DNA from 4 places in the Rossellomorea sp. FS2 genome. Region 3 is predicted to be linked to each of the others. Evidence: predicted binding sites of a transcription regulator. Region 3 holds the regulator's gene; each other region holds the start of a gene.
The links. The regulator LexA, encoded in region 3, represses DNA repair genes until DNA is damaged. The targets are predictions, from matches to a motif close to CGAACATATGTTCG.
Positions count from the first base shown of each region.

Region 1: ACNA6I_RS13060 (YolD-like family protein) is a predicted target of LexA. The motif match lies at 4,324-4,337, and genes of this name have one in related genera.
Region 2: ACNA6I_RS03325 (DNA polymerase thumb domain-containing protein) is a predicted target of LexA. The motif match lies at 2,896-2,909, and genes of this name have one in related genera.
Region 4: ACNA6I_RS15535 (DUF6434 domain-containing protein) is a predicted target of LexA. The motif match lies at 2,967-2,980, and genes of this name have one in related genera.

Region 1 is NZ_JBLRVS010000004.1:449,538-455,083, forward strand. It holds gene ACNA6I_RS13025 (phosphatase) at 143-391, opposite strand; gene ACNA6I_RS13030 (hypothetical protein) at 447-653, opposite strand; gene ACNA6I_RS13035 (GNAT family N-acetyltransferase) at 744-1,610, opposite strand; gene ACNA6I_RS13040 (metal-dependent hydrolase) at 1,765-2,445, opposite strand; gene ACNA6I_RS13045 (histidine phosphatase family protein) at 2,620-3,201, opposite strand; gene ACNA6I_RS13050 (GNAT family N-acetyltransferase) at 3,205-3,621, opposite strand; gene ACNA6I_RS13055 (hypothetical protein) at 3,623-3,811, opposite strand; gene ACNA6I_RS13060 (YolD-like family protein) at 3,957-4,295, opposite strand; gene ACNA6I_RS13065 (hypothetical protein) at 4,583-5,095, shown strand; gene ACNA6I_RS13070 (VOC family protein) at 5,503-5,546, shown strand, end outside.
Region 2 is NZ_JBLRVS010000001.1:629,696-635,241, reverse strand. It holds gene ACNA6I_RS03345 (YjjG family noncanonical pyrimidine nucleotidase) at 1-521, shown strand, start outside; gene ACNA6I_RS03340 (iron-sulfur cluster biosynthesis family protein) at 565-894, opposite strand; gene ACNA6I_RS03335 (CDGSH iron-sulfur domain-containing protein) at 1,010-1,225, shown strand; gene ACNA6I_RS03330 (YolD-like family protein) at 1,226-1,558, opposite strand; gene ACNA6I_RS03325 (DNA polymerase thumb domain-containing protein) at 1,579-2,865, opposite strand; gene ACNA6I_RS03320 (hypothetical protein) at 3,261-3,446, shown strand; gene ACNA6I_RS03315 (DUF402 domain-containing protein) at 3,443-3,988, opposite strand; gene ACNA6I_RS03310 (alpha/beta fold hydrolase) at 4,096-5,037, shown strand; gene ACNA6I_RS03305 (hypothetical protein) at 5,044-5,546, opposite strand, start outside.
Region 3 is NZ_JBLRVS010000001.1:1,237,917-1,243,462, forward strand. It holds gene ACNA6I_RS06550 (recombinase family protein) at 1-282, opposite strand, end outside; gene ACNA6I_RS06555 (LysM peptidoglycan-binding domain-containing protein) at 294-617, opposite strand; gene lexA (transcriptional repressor LexA) at 775-1,395, shown strand; gene ACNA6I_RS06565 (recombinase family protein) at 1,445-1,987, opposite strand; gene ACNA6I_RS06570 (SulP family inorganic anion transporter) at 2,111-3,571, shown strand; gene glnA (type I glutamate--ammonia ligase) at 3,763-5,097, opposite strand; gene ACNA6I_RS06580 (MerR family transcriptional regulator) at 5,135-5,546, opposite strand, start outside.
Region 4 is NZ_JBLRVS010000004.1:863,354-868,899, reverse strand. It holds gene ACNA6I_RS15550 (NADP-dependent oxidoreductase) at 1-788, opposite strand, end outside; gene ACNA6I_RS15545 (peroxiredoxin family protein) at 959-1,465, opposite strand; gene ACNA6I_RS15540 (5-formyltetrahydrofolate cyclo-ligase) at 1,669-2,382, shown strand; gene ACNA6I_RS15535 (DUF6434 domain-containing protein) at 2,367-2,927, opposite strand; gene ACNA6I_RS15530 (beta-class carbonic anhydrase) at 3,033-3,590, opposite strand; gene ACNA6I_RS15525 (hypothetical protein) at 3,609-4,109, opposite strand; gene ACNA6I_RS15520 (cobalamin B12-binding domain-containing protein) at 4,238-4,888, opposite strand; gene queF (preQ(1) synthase) at 5,149-5,546, shown strand, end outside.

The sequences.
Region 1 (5,546 bases), on a different contig from region 3:
GTAAGTACACCTATATTGAGCCTTTACAATCCTACTTTAGTATTTGCCACAACCCCTATTGCTATTAGCAACGCGAACCCGATATAAAAAACAAAGCAGCCTCCATTGGGAGACTGCTTTGGTTGGGTGGTGCATGCGTCATTTATGATTTCTTTTTCTGATAAAACGAAAAGCCTGTGAATCCAATCCCCACCACAGCCAAGAGTATCGAAAAGACCAACGGAACCGTTCCGATCCTCCGAAACGCCGTCCCGAACACACCGTAGCGCGGGTCCCAACCAAAACCTTCTTTGCTAAGAACCGTGGAATAAATCGCTGCAGTAATCAGCGTCGATCCATATAAAATGGCACTGGATAAGATCAGCACCAACCCTGTCGCAAGTTTTTTCATGAACATTTCCCCCGATGTCTGATTTTGGACGACGCATGGGGACGGTCCCCACACGTCATACATAAAACCCAATGGCATTCAAGATCGCGACCCCGACCACCGTCACCAGGATCCCCGTCAATGCCGCGACAAACGCCGACCGCATCTTTCTCGTATCCCACCATACCGTCACCCCGACGATAATCGTGAAGATCAACCCGAAAAAGATCGACGCCATCGGATTCGTCGGCGTCAGCCAGTCATACCAGGATAGAAAGTCCATATCACACACCTCCGCTCCAGAATCACCTTACATATATAATTCCACATAAAGAAAATAATTCCTTTTTTTGAAGAATGGCGACGGTTCACGTCAAGCCTGCGCCGTCAACGGATGCTTCACCCCATCAGGTATTCCCGCCCCGCTTCGCATGGGAAGGACAAACAGCACCTCATCCCCATGGAACACGTCTGCCCGCATCCCTTCCGTCTCCTCCGGTGTGAAGTGAAACACAATCTGCCGCGTATCATCGTCTGCAAGCTTTTCGGCAATCTTTCTGACGTCGACGTTATCCCGGCACACCACATCAAACAAATCAATCCGCTCCCCGTCACGCTGGAACATCACCACCGCTTCTTCTTCCTCGAGATAATAGAGGTTATCCGGGAAGGCATAGAGAGCATAGAACATGAACAGCTCACCCGTATTCTTCGTCCCGAAGCGATTGGATACCGGCAGCCTGTCCCTGGCGATCCCGTATGCAAGATTGCGATCTGCTTCCTCCTCCATATCAAGCTTCCTCGCGTTCATTTTACCGGCGGTGCCTGGCACCATACTGAACAGCGTTTCTTGCTGCGCCTGGAAGCCGAACTTCGGGTAAAACTCCAGTACATTTTGATTGGCAAAAAGATAAACGAAATCGACCTGATCCCGGTATTCCGCCAGCACGCTCTTCAGGAGATCCGTCGATAAACCGCGATTCCGGTAGTCGGGATGGGTCATGACGGTTCCGATCTGAATGGCCTTCTTTTCCTCTCCTGCCATGATAAAGTCGATCAGGTTCACCGACACGTTGGCAATGACCCTGTCACCTTCGATATAAGAAAATGGCACGTATTTCTCTGTCCAGTATCCTCTGGCATGCCACTGTCCGAAATGGATGCCGAATGTGTCCTCGGCAAGCTGGTTGAAGCTGTCACGTAAGTCCTTATTCTCCCGAACGTTCTTTCTAAGTTCCACATACATCCCCCTTTGCTTTAGCATTTTTACCTAACGCTGCCGCTTCTTCCATCATAGCAAAAAGGAAAATTATAACAACACTATTTTCTTCCACTCAACAAAAAAATCATCCGGAACCTCCATGTGAAGGTTCCGGATGATTCCGGTGATGATCTTATAGTTCGATGGTGTCTCCTGCTTTCATGACGCGCCCTTTGCTGTCTTCAAGCATCTCGACGAATTTATGCGGATCCTGCTTGATCGGCGGGAATGTATCGTAATGGACAGGAACGACTTCCTTCGCTTTTAAGAACGTAGCGGCAAGTGCTGCATCCTCTGGTCCCATCGTGAAGTTATCCCCGATCGGAAGGAAGGCAAGGTCGATCGGATGACGTTCACCGATCAGCTTCATGTCGGAGAACAAACCTGTATCTCCTGCGTGGTAAATCGTCTTCCCTTCAGCCATCAAGAGGAAGCCTGCCGGCATGCCGGTATAGATGATTTCGTTATCTTCTGTTGTATAGCTTGAGCTATGGAATGCCTGTGTGAATTTCACCTTACCGAAGTCGAACTCTCGCGCTCCGCCGATTGACATCGGATGCGTGTTGAGGCCCTGAAGGCCAAGATAGTTCGCCAGCTCGTTCGGTGCGATCACCAAGGCATCATTCCTTTTCGCGATGGCGACAGTATCACCCACGTGGTCGTTATGTCCGTGGGTCAGGATGATCACATCAGCTTTGACGTCATCTGCATTTAGATCGGTATATTCATTCCCGTTGATGAACGGATCAACAAGGATCGTTTTTCCGTTTGTTTCGAATTTCACCACTGAGTGGCCATGATATGAGATCTTCATCATTATCTCCTCGCTTCCGTAAATGTTTACAGACGTAGTTTACCCGTTTGATCAACCGGTAAAACAGGATGATTCTCTACAATGAGCTCTTCTTCAGACTGCTGATCCGTTTGAAAATCACACGGGAACAGAACGCATGACTACCGGCTGCTGTGAGGCAGCCTTTTGTAGCGGTCACTGTCCAAACCGCTCCCTGATCCAGCCCGCATCACTCAAAAAGTGAGCCCTGGACAGTGTTTCACCCCTCAACCGCTCCCGGTACGCCGTGATCGTTCCGTCATGGGACACCACGTACACGTGACATGCCCCCTGTTCCTCAGCCCACCGTAAAAAGACATCTGCGCATTCTGCAAACTCGTCATGGGGCAAGACATTGATACCTGACGTCCACATGTTCCGGTCCATCCCTGATCCCAACTCAAACCCAGGAAATTCGGTTCCAATTGTCTCCTGGTCGAGCATCCGGTCGCATGGAAGGGTCATTGCCCCCTGCTTCTGCGGGAACATCCTCGGGGACACCAACGGATGCACGACCCGCCTGCACCCCGATTCACCGGCAATCAAGGAGGCCGTTTGCAAGGTCCTTCGCGTAGGGCTCGCCACCACTAGATCATCCTTCGTGACATCGAAAACGGACGAAAGGCTTCTCGCCTGCTCTCTCCCCGCTTCCGTCAATGACGGGTCCTCCAACTGCAAGCTTTCCGGCAGGCTCAGCGTATGCTCCCCCTGCCCATGTCGGATGAATGTGATTTCCATTGGCTACCCCTCCTTTGACGCATGTGTCATTTCCATGATCACATACGTCTTGCCGCCTTTGGTGAAGCGGCGATCGGTTTCACGCAAGCCGAACCGGGTATAGAAGCCGGCTTTCTCGGTGCGTGCGTTGCACCAGATCCGGCGGATGCCCATGGCTTTTAGTTCTTCGAGTACATAGTCAAGCAGTCGGCTCCCGTAGCCCTTTCCCTGCTCTTCTTCAAGGGTGGCAAACTTCCTGAACTGACACTCCCCATCCTCGATGAAGAGGGAGATGACGGACTTCAGGCCATCCTCATGAAAGAGTCCGTAGTGCAGGGCCGATTCATCCCCTTCCACCTTGATATAGTCATAGGGTCTGTCCGGCCACATGACGGTGTGGCGGAGATCCCAGGCTTGCGGATGCTCGATTTGTTTAATCATGTCAGGCTCTCCTCTTGGATGCATGTTTGTTTGTGAAAAAGTTGGAACTGATTGCCACTAGGACACCGATGATCAACCCCATCTTCCAATAACCTTCCTCAGTGAATTCTGAATACAGAAAAGAGCTTAGTACAAATAGGATGAACCCCATCGTAAAAAGGATTTTCCCCGTCGTGGTGAATTTCTTCAAGATGATTTCCACCCCCATTATCTCTTCTTGATCAATAACCGCTCGTAAAAGCACTTCTCTATTACCATATCATATCCTCCGTGTGATTTCCTTTTATTTCCCATAAACAAAGACACTCACGTTTCCGCAAATGTCCCTGCCGTTCTTATTCCACTACATCCACCGAAATCAGGTCCTCCACGCGTACCCGGACGAACCCCTCATCGCCGCACTCAAGCATCAGATTCCGGTCCCGTTCATTCAGATAATGAATCGTACCCGTCTTCATTTCACATTTCCCTTTCAATTCATTCCATATTTTCATCCGCAGGGGAAGGTGGTACTCCATGGCATAGCGGATCCGCTCCTCCATCTCGCTCAAGGCGAAGATGTCGACTTCAGGCTTCGTATCGCGCTCGAATACCTCCCATATATCCCTCAGTTCCTTGACGTGCTCCGGGAGCATGAGCGACGTCCATTTGATTTTCCCTCTGTCTCTAATCATTTCAATCACCTCTGCCCGTTATTATAACCGAACATTTGTTCGTTTATAAAATGAGACGTATTGAGACAGAAGGTTAATCCTGTGCCAATTAATACCATGTGTTGAATCAGTTAAGGCCAGTCTCTCTATTAACCCAATTAACGATGATTCGAAATACACATGTAAAACGAATTCAATTTTTGTAATAATATTAAAAAAAATGTGAACAAATCCCACAATTCATTGAATTGAAAAAATAGAAAATATAGACTGTAAGTGTAGTAAATACTAACTTGGAGGTATGAAGAATGTCTATTTATTTGAAGGACTCGAAGAAATTTTTAGCCATGCTGTCTCTGGTTCTAGCTTTCTTTATGACCACTCAAGCCCCTAGTACTGCAAGCGCAAATGTAAATACTTTAACATCTTCTGATGAGTTTACAGAGAAACAAGAGGTCGTTCAGAATGCGTTAGTTTTTAAAGACGGGGTCTACCAAATCGATGAGAGCCTTACTGATGGAAAATTAACAGACTCTGAGATTCAACAAGTGAATCTCTATTATAAGAATTTAGACCCTGAATTATTGGAAGCTATAGAAAGTGGTATGCAACCCGCAGATGGCGAGGTGGCCCCGGCTGTAGCGCCACTGCTCCCAGCCGCTGTAATAGCCTTCCTAGGGACCTTGGCTGTATTTGTAGGATGGGAATTGGCTTCAAGTATCACAGCAGACTTCTACAAGTGGGGAGTTACCTCAGGATGTAAAAAATGGAAGGACGTCGATGTTGTAAAGAGTTTCTGTACAGCCAATGATTATCTATAAAAAAACAAAAAAGCCCTAAGGGCTTTTTTGTTTTTAACGAACAAGCAATTTATATACTAACTTAATTCCAAAAGCCACTAAACCGATGCCAGCAACAAATGCAAGAGCCAATAATCCGAAGAAATAAAAACCTTCCATATTTACACTCCTTTTCATTTGGCTTCTAATACCTGGATTGTAACATAATTGGATGTTGACCTTAAGGGGAGATTTTAACTATTTAGTGTACCCCCACATTATCTCCAATCAGGAAAGCTTCACCAAACCAGACACGTTGCAGATGACAAAGATTTGTTCATGATAGCCCCCCACTCTTTCCTCCACCAATAGTCTTATACCCGCCCGGTCTTTAGCCGGTCGAATCAACCTATTCTTCAGGGTACAGTATAGAAAAGGAGGTCATGACCATGATCAAAGGATTATATGAAGCCCATCTTCCCGTCAGGAGCGT
Region 2 (5,546 bases), 610 kb from region 3:
ATCATGAACAAGGAAAACTTGATCGGGATACGCTCCTCAACACCCGATTCTCTCTCTTTTTCAAGGAGCTCGGACAAGAAGTCGACGGGAAGGCTCTCGGCGAACAGTATCGCTCCTATCTCGAAAGGGGGGATCAGCTCATGGACGGCGCTCTTGAGACCATCACGGCCCTGAAGGAAGATCATGATCTTTACATCGTCACCAACGGGGTGTCGAAAACCCAGTATAAGCGCCTCGCTTCTTCCGGCCTTCATCCCTTATTCCTTGAAATCTTCGTATCCGAAGACACCGGCTTCCAAAAGCCGATGAAAGAATTCTTCGACCACGTCTTTGCACGGATCCCGGGCCTTGACCGGTCGGGGAGCCTCATCATCGGCGACTCCCTGACGGCAGACATCCAAGGGGGATCCATGAGCGGGATCGATACCTGCTGGTACAACCCCTCTGGTAAGCCGAATGACAGCGGAATCGTTCCTACTTATGAAATTCGCGACCTCCGGGAGCTTTTGAAGCTTCTATAAATAAACGCCCCGCATCCTCTTGGTGGATGCGGGGCGTTCCGGTTCATTCCGGGAACAGCACAAAGTTCATTCGTCCGTTGATGATCTGACCCGGGCTTTTCAGTTGGAAAGTGTTGCTTGAAGGTGAAAAATCGATTTTTAACTGTTCGTCAAGGAAGACCATCTTGGACTTCTCCACAAGGATGGGGCCCTCATTCGTCTCGATCACAAGATCCTCGCCTTCCACCGGCTCATGTACATACCAAAGCGTCGGAATCCCGCTGACGACGCACCCGCATCCCTCTGTGTCATACTTTAATTTTATATGGCCTTCCCGGCCGGAAATTTTCTGTTCGATGATTTCACTTGCTTTTTCGGTCCACTCAATTTTCATCTTGTCTGCCTCCTTTACCCTTCCATACTATCATAGTTGGAGAAGACGTATTGCAATTTCGGCTCAGTCCCTATACTATCAAAGAGATTACACGATTTTGAAAGGGTGGATGACAATGTCAAAAGCACAGATCAAAGTGAACGATAACGGGTCTTTCCGGGTCAGCGGGGATGTTGAACTCGTAGATGCCGACGGGAATGTATTCCCAACAAAACCGGTATTCACCCTATGCCGATGCGGCATGTCTGCGAATATGCCGTTTTGCGACGCATCCCACAAAGGGAAATTCGACTCCTGCGTGCGCGCCGAAAAAGTCCTGGACGAAGAATAATCACTCATCGATCCGGATATCTGCTATGTCAGCTAGCCGGATCGCATGGACCTCACCGAAGCGATCCACTACACGGAGCTTCCCCTCAAGGGAATCTGCGTGGTGAATTTCCCCGATGAGGAGGCGATGCCGCTCCCTTTCATAATGAGTGATCATCACACTCCTGCCATATTCCACCGCTTCTGTCACCACTTCATTCATCATCTCTAACTCCTGTTCATCCAGCTCCCTTCGCTTTTCAAACGAGTCTTCCTCCGCCCAATCCCTCAGCATTTTCACATGCTCGGGAAGCATCATCGATGTCCACTTGATTTTCCCACGATCGCGAATCATCCCATTCACCTCTCATTCCTCTACGATTTATGACCGCCGACCAGCTTCGCCCGGTGGCGTGCCGTCCCGGCCGCCGTGTAGGAAACCGCCCTCAGGAGGGAAGAAGATCCATATTTATTCCGGATCCCGTCCACCACATAGCCGAGCCTTTTCAGTTCCGGGCGCTTCAAGTCGAAAAGCGACATTTGAAGCGGGCCGTCTTCCACGATATTGGATAACGTAATGGATAATTTCCGGACGGTCCTTCCGCTGTAATTCTCTTCAAACAGCTCCAGGCAGGTCCGGTAGATCTCCATCGTGATGTTCGTCGGCTCCTCCACCGTCCTGGACCGGTGGAACCCTCCGCCGAATTCTTCATGACTGTACCCGAGGCCGAAGCTGATGGTCCTTCCCGCCTTTTTATGGGAACGTGCGCGCCGGGCGACCTCTTCACACATCTCCAGGATGACATGCTTGATTTCTTCCTTCTCTTTATAATCCCGAAGCAGGATCTGGCCTTTACCGAAGCTCACCTGTCCCTCCATGATGGGGGCCCCGATTTCAGACAGGTCCACCCCCCATGCATGATGGTACAGCTGATTCCCCATGATCCCGAATTTCGCTTCAAGTTTCCCGAGCTCATACTGGGCAAGCTGCCCCACCGAAAAGATCCCCATTCGGTTCAGTGTCTTTTCAAGGCGTTTGCCGATCCCCCACATCTCGCTCAAAGGAGAAAGCGGCCATAATTTTTCCGGGACATCTTCATACGTCCACTCGGCGATCCCCCTGGATTTCGCATCAAGGTCAAGGCAAAGCTTGGCAAGAAGCATATTCGGTCCGATCCCGATGGCACAAGGGAGCTGAAACTCCCTCTCCATATCGTCCTGGATCTTACGGGCGATTTCTTCCGCTCCGCCCCACAGTCCCATTGCCCCATCGATCTTGATGAAACTCTCATCCACGCTGTACGTATGAATGGCCTCCTTCGGGACGTAACGGTGGAACAGCTTCGTGATCTCCATGGAAATCCGGACATAAGTCGCCATCTTCGGTTCCACCAAGCAGATCCGATCATCCCGCGGGATTTCGTACATCCGCGCCCCGGTCTTGATCCCAAAGTCCTGCTTCAGCTTCGGTGAAGCCGCCAGCACGATGCTCCCCTGACGACTCTGATCCCCGACGACCGCCAGATAGCAATCAAGGGGATCAAGTCCCATCATCACAGCCGAACAACTGGCATAGAAGCTCTTCATATCGATGCACAAAATCTTTTGATGCGGAAGCCCGCTGTAATCGACACTCATCTCTCCCACCCCAAACCAGAACATTCGTTCCATATAGTATATGATGATTGTATACGAATATACGTTCCTATTTCAACAAAAATTATTGGTAAAAAGAAAAGCGGAGGGGGCTCGCACTGAGGCGACAAGCATAAGGCGAAGGCACCGGAAAGGCGGTCTTGGCCTTTTTGGTGGCTTTGACTTATGACCTCGAGCCTCAACCCGCCGGAGCTGGACATGAAGAAAAGCGGAGGCGGGTCGCCCTGCCCCGACAAGCATAAGGCGAAGGCACCGGAAAGGCGGTCTTGGCCTTTTTGAGATCTTTGACTTATGACCTCGAGCCTCAAGCCCCCGGAGCTAGACATAAAGAAAAAGCGAAAGGGACCTGAGGAGAATTGAACTTTTATGAATGGATTTAAAAATTCAAGGAAGGTAGTTAGTTGAGAATGACCCACTGGAGGATCTTATGGTTGGCAGAGAGCTGCTACAGCCCTCAGAAAGAGCGGAGAAAAGGAATGACGATGTGGATTTCGGGGGGATTTAACCGCCTTGGCCTGTTGCTGAAGATTGCCCGTAATCTTTTCGAACACCTTCCTGACCTGGGCCCCTCTTCAAGAATCGACTAAACATGCCTCAACCGGGATGAAAGCATCGCGCGATCTTCCCGCGCCTTCTCCAATAGGCAAAACTCACCACGTTTCACAGCCTGACTGATCCGTTTCAGTTCCTCCCATGCCCGGGAATGGGTCTTCCTATCGATCGCCCCGGTTTTCAACGCTTCATCAAGCTCCTCGGCATCGAGAATCTTCGTCTCACCCGAAGGCAGGACAACCAGATCCAGATACAGGTCATCCAACCAAGGGACGCCCCCATCCTCGCCGACTCCATCGCAAATATCAATATACCACTGGATGACCTCCCCTCTGTCATCGAACATCGTCGTTAAGGCGTATGAGCCATGATCGGGGAAGTGTTGGAGCCATTGGTACCCTTTATCCACCAGACATATGGGAAGATCGCCATAGTCTTTCCACAGCGGCTCCCTAACGTTCAGGAACTCAATCAAAGCAACCCGGCCTTCAAACCCTTCCCGCACTGTATCAGCCGCGGCATACCGTTTGTCCAGTATCCGCTCCCATCCTCTGCGATCTGCGAATTTCCTTTTCATCTTTCCACACCCCTTTCTATTAAAAAATGGTTTCCCTTTTAGCATATGAAGGGATTAAGGCACCTCTGTCGAATGGTAGGAGAGAAGAAAGACAAAGGAGGCTCACAATGGACAAGTGGATCCATCGCGTCATCACATGCTTGTTCTTTCCTGCAAGCCTGGTGAATATGATCGTGCGGTTGAAAGATAAAAAACCTCCCTATGGGAAGGTCATTCAGACAGCGAGAGGTGCTTTTCATGTAATCGAAAACGGAAGCGGACCAGTCACTGTCGTCTTTGATGCGGGTTTATCGGGCCATGCCATGCAGTGGCATAGGGTCCAGGAAGAATTGAGCAGATTCACCCATACCATTTCATTCGACCGCGGCGGGTATGGATGGAGCGAGCCCCGCCATGGAGCTCATGATGCGAAAGGTGCAGGGGAAGATCTTGATGCCATCCTGGATGCCCTCCATTGTCACTCCACCCTGTTGCTCGTCGCCCATTCCTATGGAGGCTTGAACGCAAGACTTTACAGCTCACTTCATCGAGAAAGGGTAAAGGGGCTCGTGTTGGTGGATACCGTCCATGAAGACCGGTATACGCTAAATGCCATGACCGATCGCAGAAGGAAGGAATGGAGGAACATGCTCCGTGGCATGCGGTTCGCCCACTATTTTTCACGGACGGGCTTCCCCCGCCTTTTCACGGAAAAGGTCGGCGGTGACTTTCTTTTTCCGGAACTGCAGGAATGGCACCCGGCGATCGGCTACCGACCCGAAGCATACGAAGCCGTCTTTAACGAATTGAAGGACAGCGCCCTGTCTGCTGAACAGATCCGTCATTGCCCTCCACTGGATCCCAGTCTGCCTCTTACACTGATCCAGGCCCGTCATACGGATCCCGAATGGCAAGGGTATGTAAAAAAGCTCAAGCTTCTGACAAAAGATCCGACGATCATTGAAACCCCACACGGCCATAGTATCCAGATGGAAAACCCCGCTCTGGTTACCGGAGCCATACTCGACACCCTCCGTGGGATCGAACACGAAGAGACCGGTCAAGCGTGACCGGTCTTACTGCGTGACAGGACGAGCGGGCACCATCACCCGTTCATGCTGGAGATTCACCATGACCCTCACGTCCGTCCCGATGGAAGGGTCCGTGAACCGCACATCATAAACCCCCGGCACCTCCTTGGTGACGGAGTGAAGGAGCACCTCTGAGAATCTCGGATCCTGAAGGACCAGCCGGACGGCGTGGCACTCCTTCATACTTCCCTCATCGGAGAAGAGGCTCATTTTTGCCGCCTCCGCCCTGCGCGGATGGGACTCGGAGATCTCCCCGTCTGCTTCTACCTTGATCTTATCCCCGAGACCCACGTCCTTCACCGGAATTTCATCCCCGTCCCCATTTATCACGACTGCATCTTGTACAGAAAACCATGTATCATTTATTAAAAGTTCTTGTGCTTCCACCTGGGTGACAAAGCCTATGTACGACCCACTGGACTGCCTATGTTCCGCCGCGTTCCCCATTCCGCAACCGGTCAACAGGACCATGGCGGTTACAAGCATCA
Region 3 (5,546 bases):
CTTCAAAAGGCAATGGATCAGGGCAATCTTCGCATTTCCCCTTCCGATCCTTGTCTCATCCTGGATCAACACTGCATCGATCGCCTGATCCCTTACAAGATCAAGCATCTCGAGAACGCCAGGCCGATCAAGGTCATAGCCACTTGCCTGATCCCTTATGACCGATGAAACCTGCATTCCGTACTCCCGTGCAAGTTTCGCCAGCTCTTCTTCCTGACGCTCGAGTGATGTTTCCTGTGTATCCTTCTTCGTGCTCACCCGACAGTAGATGATTGCATTCATTCAAAACCCCTCTATTCCTCGTTCATGACATACTGATAATCCCCGTTGATCCCGAGCTTTTTCTCGACTGGGAGCACAAGGGAATCACCCGCAGAAATTGTATAGGTGGCCAGATTATTCTGTTCACCCACCCATTTGATAAATTCATCGGTGGACATGGAAGAGTCGCTGCTGTATTGATCTGCAATGGTCCAGAGCGTATCGCCCTCCTGCACCTCTATACTATGATAAGATACTCCGTGTTCCATTTGAAGAATGAAATAGATTGATGCCACAAGTGCCAAGCCAAAAAATACAAGTATATATGAGTAATTCGCCCAAAGTTTCCCTGCCATAATGATTCCCTCCATACGAATGTTTGTTCTATTTGTTACATCCATCATAATACGAACATCCGTTTGGAGTCAATCAAAAATTCGAACTTATGTTTGTATCGTTCCCACCACCATGTTATAATGGGAACATAAGATCGATAGATAGAGGTGCGTGACTATGACAAAACTATCCAAACGGCAGCAGGATATCTTGGAATATATCAAAAGCTCCGTGAAAGAAAAAGGCTATCCGCCTTCCGTGCGCGAAATCGGGGAAGCGGTGGGACTGGCTTCAAGTTCTACTGTCCACGGCCACCTGGCCCGACTTGAAAGCAAAGGTCTCATCCGCAGGGATCCTACCAAGCCAAGAGCCATTGAGATCCTCGACCTTGTGGAAGACTCGATCCCCCGTCACAATGTCGTGAATGTTCCCCTCATCGGGAAAGTCACGGCGGGTCAACCGATCACAGCGGTTGAAAACGTCGAAGAATACTTCCCTCTCCCAGAGAGAATGGCTCCGGCTGACGAGCATACCTTTATGCTTGAAATCATGGGTGACAGTATGATTGAAGCCGGGATCCTCGACGGTGATTTCGTCATCGTAAGGCAGCAGCAGACAGCCAACAATGGTGAGATCGTCGTCGCCATGACTGAAGAGGATGAGGCGACCGTGAAACGTTTCTTCAAAGAAAAGGATTTCGTAAGGCTCCAGCCTGAAAACTCTTCCATGGACCCGATCATCCTCCGCAATGTATCGATCCTCGGGAAAGTCGTCGGTGTCTACCGGCAAGTTCATTAATGATATCTAGAAAAGAGCTCCGGTCACATGTGACCGGAGCTCTTTTTTGCTATCTTTCGAGATATCGGTAGAGGGTGGACTTACTGATGCCCGTCTTCTCTTTGATTTCTGAAAGACTGTAGGTTTTCGTTTCGTACATGTCGATCGCCTTTTTTACATTTTCATCCGGCTTGCGCGGCCGTCCCGTACTGACTCCCTTCTCTTTCGCTTCACCTATGCCTTTTTTTGTCCTTTCACTGATCACATCGCTTTGAAAGCTTATAAGATGCTCAAGGACTTCCTGAAAACGGTACGACTGCCCCGGACTGGTCGACAGCCCTTCTGATATAGAAATGAAGCGTGTACCTTTCGCTTCAAGCTGGTTCAATAGCTCCAGTAACTGTCGGCTGGAATCAGCGAAGTCGATTAAGGAAGTGACCACGACCGTATCTCCTTCCCCAACTACGGCTAGCAGTTCTTCCAGTTTTACCCTTCTCTTAGGTGAAGAATGTTCCTCCCTGTATAAAACCTTGCATTCTATCTTCAGGAGCTCTGTTTCCTGTTGCCGTCCTTCTGGATCCTCAAAGCTCGGTCTGTAGTATCCGATGATCATAGGCGTCTCTTCCCTCCCCAACCTATTCTTGAATAACTTTCCCAAAAAGGTTCACTTTTGGGAAAGTCGGTGATAAACTTTTTTTTATTGAACGTAAATTTACGATTTCTACGAGGTGACAATATGAAGAATACCATAAAACAGCAGTGGTTTTCGAATGTCAAGGGAGACATCCTTTCCGGGATCGTCGTCGCCCTTGCCCTCATTCCGGAAGCCATTGCCTTTTCCATCATAGCCGGTGTCGATCCCATGGTCGGGCTATATGCTTCTTTCTGCATTGCCGTCATTATTTCCTTTGTAGGCGGAAGACCGGCCTTGATTTCTGCTGCTACCGGTGCCATGGCACTCGTCATGGTCCCGCTTGTCAAAGATTACGGGTTGAATTATCTGTTGGCGGCCACCATCTTGACGGGAATCTTCCAACTCCTGTTCGGTGTATGTAAAATCGCGAGACTCATGAAATTCATACCCCGTGCTGTGATGATCGGCTTCGTGAATGCACTGGCCATCCTGATTTTTTCGGCACAAGTGCCTCACTTCTTCAATATCAACGGGATGACCTATGTATTTGTGGCGGTGACGTTGGTGATTGTGTATGTACTCCCACGGTTCGTCAAGTCCATCCCTGCACCACTTGTAGCCATTGTGGTGCTAACCGCCATCGCCTTGTTTTCACAAGCAGACTTGAGGACCGTAGGAGATCTGGGGACGATAAGCCAGACCTTGCCTTCGTTCTTCCTTCCTGATGTGCCGTTTTCATTTGAAACATTGAGCATCATTTTCCCCTACTCACTCGCCCTAGCGATTGTAGGACTGCTCGAATCCCTCATGACGGCCTCAATCGTTGATGACATGACGGATACGGACAGCAATAAAAATCAGGAAGCAAGGGGTCAGGGTGTCGCCAATATCATTAATGGATTCTTCGGTGGGATGGCCGGATGCGCGATGATCGGTCAGTCGGTGATCAATGTAAAGTCCGGAGGACGCGGGCGCTTGTCCACATTCGTAGCCGGGGCCTTCCTGATGTTTCTCATCATCGTACTTGGGGACCTTGTTGTGAAGATTCCCATGGCCGTTCTTGCTGGAATTATGATCATGGTTTCTATCGGTACCTTCGACTGGTCTTCCTTCCGTTATATCTGGAAAGCCCCGAAAGGAGATGCCGCAGTGATGCTCATCACCGTGGCGATCGTGGTTGCCACTCATGATCTATCAAAAGGTGTTATTGCAGGGGTATTGCTGAGTGCCATGATCTTTGTGGCCAAACTATCAAAGTTGAAGGTTACGGAAGAAGTGGATGGTGTTAAGCGCAAGTTCACGGTTGAAGGCCAACTATTCTTTGCATCAGTGGATACGTTCGTAGGCTCCATTCAACTGACCGGCGAAGTTCAGTACGTTAAGATCGATCTTTCCCATGCCCACATCTGGGATGAATCTGCAGTAGCAGCCATCGCGAAAGTCCTGGCCAAATGCAAAAATCAAGGCTGTAAAGTGGAGACGATCGGACTAAGCTCTACAAGTAAAAAGATTCAGGACTCGCTTCTACTGCTGACAGATGATAAAACTTCTTTGACAGCCTGACGGATGGATCATGGCCATGATCTCCTATCCAAGAAAACGTTTGGTTCGAGAAGGGTTAATCCCTACCCCAAGAACAAAGGTATGTTTTCCCATGGAACCCGCCATCGGTGAAGATTGCGCTAAGCTCATTCTTTCAATCTACAAAAAAGACCCCGGAAGGATTAAATCCTACCGGGGTCTTTTTCAATAGATTAATACATTTGGATATATTGCTCGCGCTCCCAAGGATGAACTTGTGTACGGAACATATCCCACTCGATTTCTTTCGCTTCTACAAAGTGTTCGAAGATATGCTCACCAAGAGCACCAACGATGACTTCATTTGTTTTCAGCTGTTCAAGTGCAGCATGAAGGGTTGCCGGCAGATCTGTGATTCCTGCTTCTTCACGCTCTTTTTTGTCCATAACGTAGATGTTACGGTCAATTGGCTTAGGTGCTTCCAAGCTGTTCTTGATTCCATCAAGACCGGCGGCAAGCAGTACACTCATCGCAAGATATGGATTGGCTGCCGGATCGACGCTTCGCACCTCAACGCGCGTGCTTAGACCGCGTGATGCCGGGATACGGATGAGCGGGCTGCGGTTACGCGCAGACCATGCAACATAACATGGAGCTTCGTACCCTGGAACAAGACGTTTATAAGAGTTGACCGTAGGGTTTGTAATGGCCGTGAAGCTCGTTGCGTGTTTAATGATACCGGCAAGGAATTGACGCGCTGTATCGCTCAATTGAAGATCGCCTTTTTCATCGAAGAATGAGTTCACGCCGCTTTTGAAAAGTGACATATTGCAGTGCATTCCGGAACCATTCACCCCGAACAACGGTTTTGGCATGAAGGTAGCATGCAGTCCGTGTTTGCGGGCAATGGTCTTAACAACGAGTTTGAATGTTTGAATGTCGTCACAAGCCTTGAGGGCATTGGCATATTTGAAATCGATCTCGTGCTGACCAGGAGCAACCTCATGGTGGGAAGCTTCGATTTCAAAGCCCATTTCTTCAAGTTCAAGTGCGATATCGCGACGGCAGTTTTCCCCAAGATCCGTAGGTGCAAGATCGAAGTATCCTCCGTTATCATTCAATTCGAGGGTCGGTTCACCATTCACATCCAGCTTGAATAGGAAGAATTCCGGTTCAGGCCCGAGGTTAAAATCAGTAAATCCAAGCTCTTCCATTTGGCTCAGAATACGTTTGAGGTTATTACGCGGATCTCCTTCGAACGGAGTTCCATCTGGGTTATAGATGTCACAGATCAAACGGGCAACCTTCCCTTTTTCGGCTGTCCAAGGGAATACCAACCACGTATCAAGATCCGGGAATAGATACATATCGGATTCTTCGATCCGTACAAATCCTTCAATGGAAGAACCATCGAACATCATTTTGTTGTCAAGCGCCTTTTCAAGCTGACTGAAAGGGATTTCCACGTTTTTGATCGTTCCCAGGATGTCTGTGAACTGGAGACGGATGAATTTAACACCTTCTTCATTCGCCAATCTTAGTACATCTTCACGAGTATACTTTGCCATTTTGCGTAATTCCTCCTCAGGTTTAGTAAAGGTTTATTTAATGAAAGAAGCGTGACATGTCACCTTGACGAAGAGATGTTTTGCTAAAGCGCCCGGAATGCATCAATTCATTCCGGAGCAGCTTGCGGAGATCATCGTCAGAAAGATCCTGCCGTGCTTTTTCTTCCTTCTTGCCACTAACGTCAGATGCTACTTTCGTTTCCTGACCCGAGACAGCGAAAATCCTTTTGATGCCGGCCATGTTGATCCCTTGTTCCAAAAGATCCTTGACCTCCAGGAGTTTATCGATGTCGTTCAGGGAGAAGAGCCTTCGATTTCCTTCCGTACGGGCCGGATTGATCAATTCATGCTCTTCATAGTATCGAATCTGACGAGCCGTCAAGTCCGTGAGCTGCATGACAATGCTAATTGGGAACAATGCCATCGTTCGACGAATTTCACTTCCGCTC
Region 4 (5,546 bases), on a different contig from region 3:
TGCACGCGCGGTCCGAGGTCTTCTTCTGTTTTGTTGTAGGAAGAGATTGCTCCGCAAACCGGCACACGGGCATGTTTATTCAGGAGGCTGAGGGCAGCGTCTCCGATTTCCCCACCGACATTTTCAAAGTAAACGTCGATTCCATCGGGACAGGCTGCTTCGAGGGACTCCTGGATATCACCTGTCTTGTAGTTGATGGCTTCGTCAAAACCAAGGGTTTCCTTCAGGTAGTTCACTTTTTCATCAGAGCCTGCAATCCCCACCACGCGGGCCCATTTGATTTTTGCGATCTGTCCAACGGCCGATCCAACAGCACCGGCAGCTCCTGATACGACGACAGTTTCACCTTCTTTGGGCTGACCGATATCAAGAAGGCCGAAATAGGCGGTGAGGCCTGTCATACCCAGGATGCTCAGGTGAGTCGAGATCGGTGCCACATCGGGATCGATGGCGCGCACGGCTTTCTCGCTCGCAAGGGAATATTCCTGCCAAGGGAGCATTCCGACGACAAAGTCGCCTTTTTGGAATTGTTCGGATTGTGAGTCGACAATTTCACCTACGACGCCTCCGGCAAGGGCTTCATTCAATTTAAAAGGTTCCACATAGGACTTGGCATCTGACATGCGACCACGCATATAAGGGTCGACTGATAGATAAAGGGTTTTTACAAGAACCTGTCCTTGGTCGGGGCGAGGTACGTCAATCTCCTTATAGTGAAAATCCGATTCGACAGGTGTTCCGTTTGGACGCGATACAAGTTGAATCTGTTTTTGCTTGTCTGGCAGCATGGCTGATCCTCCTCTTCATTTTTAAAAATATAGTGTATGCAATAGGATGTTTTTCATGCAATTGACCCCTCAATTAAGGGTCATGGATACCGTAACATAAATGGGAATCCCTAAACAAAGAATAAGGCTTAACAAAAAGCCGGTTTGAGTGATCAAACCGGCTCCCTACTTTATTCCTTGATGTTCTTCTGGATGTAGCTGATTGTTTTACGGAGTTCATTCGGATGCGGACGGCCGAATGGACCGGTTTGTTTTTGTTGATAAAGGATTTCTCCCTTTTCATTCACTAGGAAGTATGCCGGCTCACCGTGCTGTCCGTGATCTTCATATGGAGCATCTTCTCCGTGATAAAATACATCAAATGCCTTGATGGCTTCCAATTTTTCATCGGAAAGAATCGGGAAGGTGATATCTTCTTTATCGACCATTTCCTTCAGGTTATCAAGCGAGTCGCTGGAGATTCCGATGATATGGACGCTGTGCTTCTCGAAGTATTCCTTACCTGCCTGGAATTCACGGAGCTCTTCCTGGCAGACGGGACACCAGGATCCCCTGAAGAATACGATGAGGTGCCAGCTGTCATGTTCTTTTTGATGTTGTTTAAAACTGAATGTTTCACCTGCTACGGATGGAAGTTCAAAATCCGGTACTGTATCTTTTAATTGAAACGTTGCCATGATTACATTCCTCCTGTTTGGTTTACACGTTTTGCATGTTTCGTATCTCATGTTTCGTATCTACAGTCCTTATTTTTCCCGCTCTTATGAAGTTGAAACATTTAAGGGATGAGCGATGTGCTTGATGGGTGTATGATAGTCTATTATTGAAGAGTCCGCGAGTCCTTGTGTCATTGGTTTCCGGACCAGAAGGGGATGGTGGCATGGAAAAAAGTGAAATCAGGCATAAAGTATGGGGAAAGCTGACGGATGAAAAGCTGGGCCGATTCCCGTTTCCTCTGACAAATCGAATCCCGAATGTGAAGGGGGCAGAGAAGTCGGCTGCCCATGTAAGGGAGCTGGAGATCTATAAGCGTGCAGGCGTCATCAAGGTGAATCCCGATGCACCGCAGCTTCCTTTGAGGGCATCGATCTTGAAGGATGGGAAAATCCTCTTGATCCCGACTCCCCGCTTGAAGGACGGGTTTGTGATGATCAGGCCAGAAGATGTTCCTGAAGGAGAAGCACGTAAGGCAGCAAGCATCAAACATATGAACGCGTATGGACGGGTCGTTCCTCTGTCCGGAATCCCCAGAATTGATTTAATCGTTGTAGGGTCAGTAGCCATCCATAAAGACGGAAGGCGGTTGGGGAAGGGGGAAGGGTATGCCGACCGTGAATATGCGATCCTGAGGGAAATCGGAAACCCGGCAGTACCCGTCCTCACAACCATCCATAGCGCCCAGCTTGTAGGTGATGACATCCCAAGGGATTCCTTTGACCTGGCCGTCGACTATATCGTGACGGAAGAAGGGGTACTGGAGACGAATACACCTTATGAAAAGCCTGCTGGGATACAATGGGAACATGTGACAGATGAAGAGAAGGAGCTCATGCCGATCTTGAAAGAACTGGAACGTCATCAATCCCGGGAATAGCGGTTGCTTCCGGGCTTAGATTTCACCTCGTTCCAGGCGGCTATGGCATCGTTCCTGCTGTGACGGGTGTTGTGGGGGTCGTTGAAATAGTCCCGGATGAAGCGGTTATATTCAAACTGCGGTGAGATGACCCGTTCATAGGACGGGTCTTTTTTCCGTTTCTCCTCATCATGCCAGGCTTGAACGGCATCCCGATAGGTCTTCCCGATGTTTTCCATGAAGTAGTTTTGGATAAAGGTACTGAAATGGAAGTTCGGGATGACGGACTGGAAGAAGGTACGCACGTGCTGACTGCATCGGTGTCCTTCCGGAATGATTGTATCAAGGGAGAGAGTCACCGGTTGAACGGCCTTCGGTCTGGCAGTCCGGGAAGGTTTCAGCATGATCCCGGTTTCGAGGAAATGCCCGATGCGCGTGCTTATTTCTTCTTTGGATCCGGATGCACTCATCCCTATGGATCTGCAGAACAGTTGGAGTTCTGATTTTAGCCAATAGTACTCTCTGAACTGGTTTGCAGGAGTTTCTTTCGATAATTCAGGCCTCATGGTATTTTCCTCCAAATTATGGTTTTATTCTTATAGTATAGAACGTTTGTTCCTTTTTGGGAAGAAAAAAAACACCCGCCCTCAGGCAGGTGTTGGGTCAATGGCTTAGTATCCGTCGACAACAAGATCGAGCTTTCCAGTTGCCGGATCGATGACGAGTCCGTGGACAGGCGTTTTCTTGTCCATGAGCGGATGATTTTTGATCATATCAACGCTGTGGGCGACGCTTTCTTGAACGGAGTCAAAGCCCTTCAACCAGTCGTGTAGGTCGATGCCGGAATAGTTGAGCGTACCCAGGGTATCCTCGCTGATACCGCGTTCTTTCATCTTATCGACCATCTTATGGCTGTCGATGGCGCTCATGCCGCAGTCATGATGTCCGATGACGATGACTTCATCTGCCTGTAGCTCATACACGGCAACGAGAAGGCTGCGCATGATACTTCCGAATGGATGTGTCAGGATGGCGCCGGCATTTTTGACGATTTTGACATCGCCGTTTTTGATGTTCATGGATTTAGGGAGTAGTTCCACCAAGCGTGTATCCATGCATGTGAGGATAACGAGCCGCTTATCCGGGAACTTGGTGGTACGGTACTGCTCATACGCTTTTTCTTCCACGAATTGTTCGTTGTAGTCGAGGATGGTGTTCAATAGAGTCATTGGTTCTTCTCCCTTTCGCTAATTAGTCAACTCCTGCTGAAGCAGGGTTTCAATCTCTTTTATTTTATCCATCACTTCTTGTCGATTCCAGTCCGATGTATTGGAAAGTTTTAAATAAAGGGAGGAAACCTTGGCAAGAGCTTCGTTTCCATTCGGATTTTTCCTTGGAAAAGGAGAGTTTCCCATCAAGTCGAATAGACCATTCATCTTGTCTGATACCTTTTGGTACTGATCATCCTTTGAGATGATGGCAACGTGATAATGCTGGTGATGATCAGAGAATCGATAATGGAGGTCGAATAAACCAAAGGCATTGTCCTTCTTCAAATTGAGCTCCATGGTACCGTCTGGGACCTTATGAATCATTCTGGCAAATTTCGGTGAACTCTCTTCCTCGACGATGGAAAGGAAATTTTCGCCGATATCAAGGAATTCGTAACCAGGGTTGGAGGCATCGATTACGTTGAACTTCCGATCGATCAACAGGTAAGGGATAGGGCATAGGTGCAGGTTTTCCACATGATCACTCCTAGATTAAGGGAGTATGGATGTCATTGCCCTCCTTACGGTTGTTGGAGGTAAGGTGACATGTGGGATAACATTCAGGGAGGCCCTTTTATGATTGGCAAAGCTCGTGGTGGAGGAGGTCAACTTTCCAGTGACACGGATTGTTTCGAAAGGTCGGCAAGATGGCTGTTCAATTCATCCAGATCATTGAAGGTCATTACCTGTTCCTTCTCAAGGAAGTCCAATTTATATTGGGCAACAAGCCTTCCCCCTACTACTATATTAATCTTTTCATTTACTTTTCTAATCGATTCGATGCACGTTTTCAGTTTGCCCAGCTCAGTGGTCATCCCGATTGAAATCCCGACCATCTGCGGTTGCCAGGCTTCAATAAACGTGACGGCATCTTTGATGGGAACATTGGCCCCTAAGAAACGGGTGTTCCATTTATGTTCTTTGAAGATTTCATTTGCCAATTCCAGCCCGAGACTGTGCTGCTCCCCCTCAATGCAGAATAGGAGGGCCTTCGGCTGATCTTTCCCTGCTTTATGTTCATTCATCAGATAAGAGAGGAGATACTTCAAGGTGGCCGTGGCTAAATGCTCATCAGCGACAGTGATTTGATTCTTCTCCCACATTTCACCGATTCTATACATGGAAGGTTTGACGACCTTTTCATAAAAAGACAGGTGATCCATCTTTGATTCAATGGCTGACGAGTGTAGTTCAAGCAATGAATGCACGTCCCCTTGCAGGATTGACTTCGTAAAAGTCTGGACTAGCTGATTCATCTTCATCACTCCTGAGATGGTGAAAAATACCTTATTCTATATTCCATAAATAAATGAAAAATCCTTCTTCCATCACACAATTGTCCCAGTTGACTTTTTGAATGGATTTCCATTATGATAACGCTTGAACAACCAGTTGACAGGCCATGGAGCGTATTGAAAATATACGCCTGGGGCTATCATTCAAGCGTACCAAACATTGGGTGCATTTGCAATGGATACAGGTCCATGCCCCGTACGACTGATAAGGAGGACGTTTCATGTCAGGCAGAAAAGATGAAGATCTTACAGACTTGTCCCTTTTAGGGAATCAAGGTACAAACTATCTATTCGAATATGCTCCTGAGATCCTGGAAGCATTCGATAATAAACATCCCAACAGGGACTACTTCGTGAAATTCAATTGTCCGGAATTTACGAGCCTTTGTCCGAAAACCGGACAGCCGGATTTTGCCACCATCTACATCAGCTATATCCCTGGCGAAAAAATGGTGGAAAGCAAATCGCTTAAATTGTACTTGTTCAGCTTCCGTAACCATGGTGATTTCCATGAAGATTGCATGAACATCATCATGAATGATCTGATCGAACTCATGGATCCACGTTATATCGAGGTCTGGGGCAAGTTCACTCCTCGCGGCGGCATCTCCATCGATCC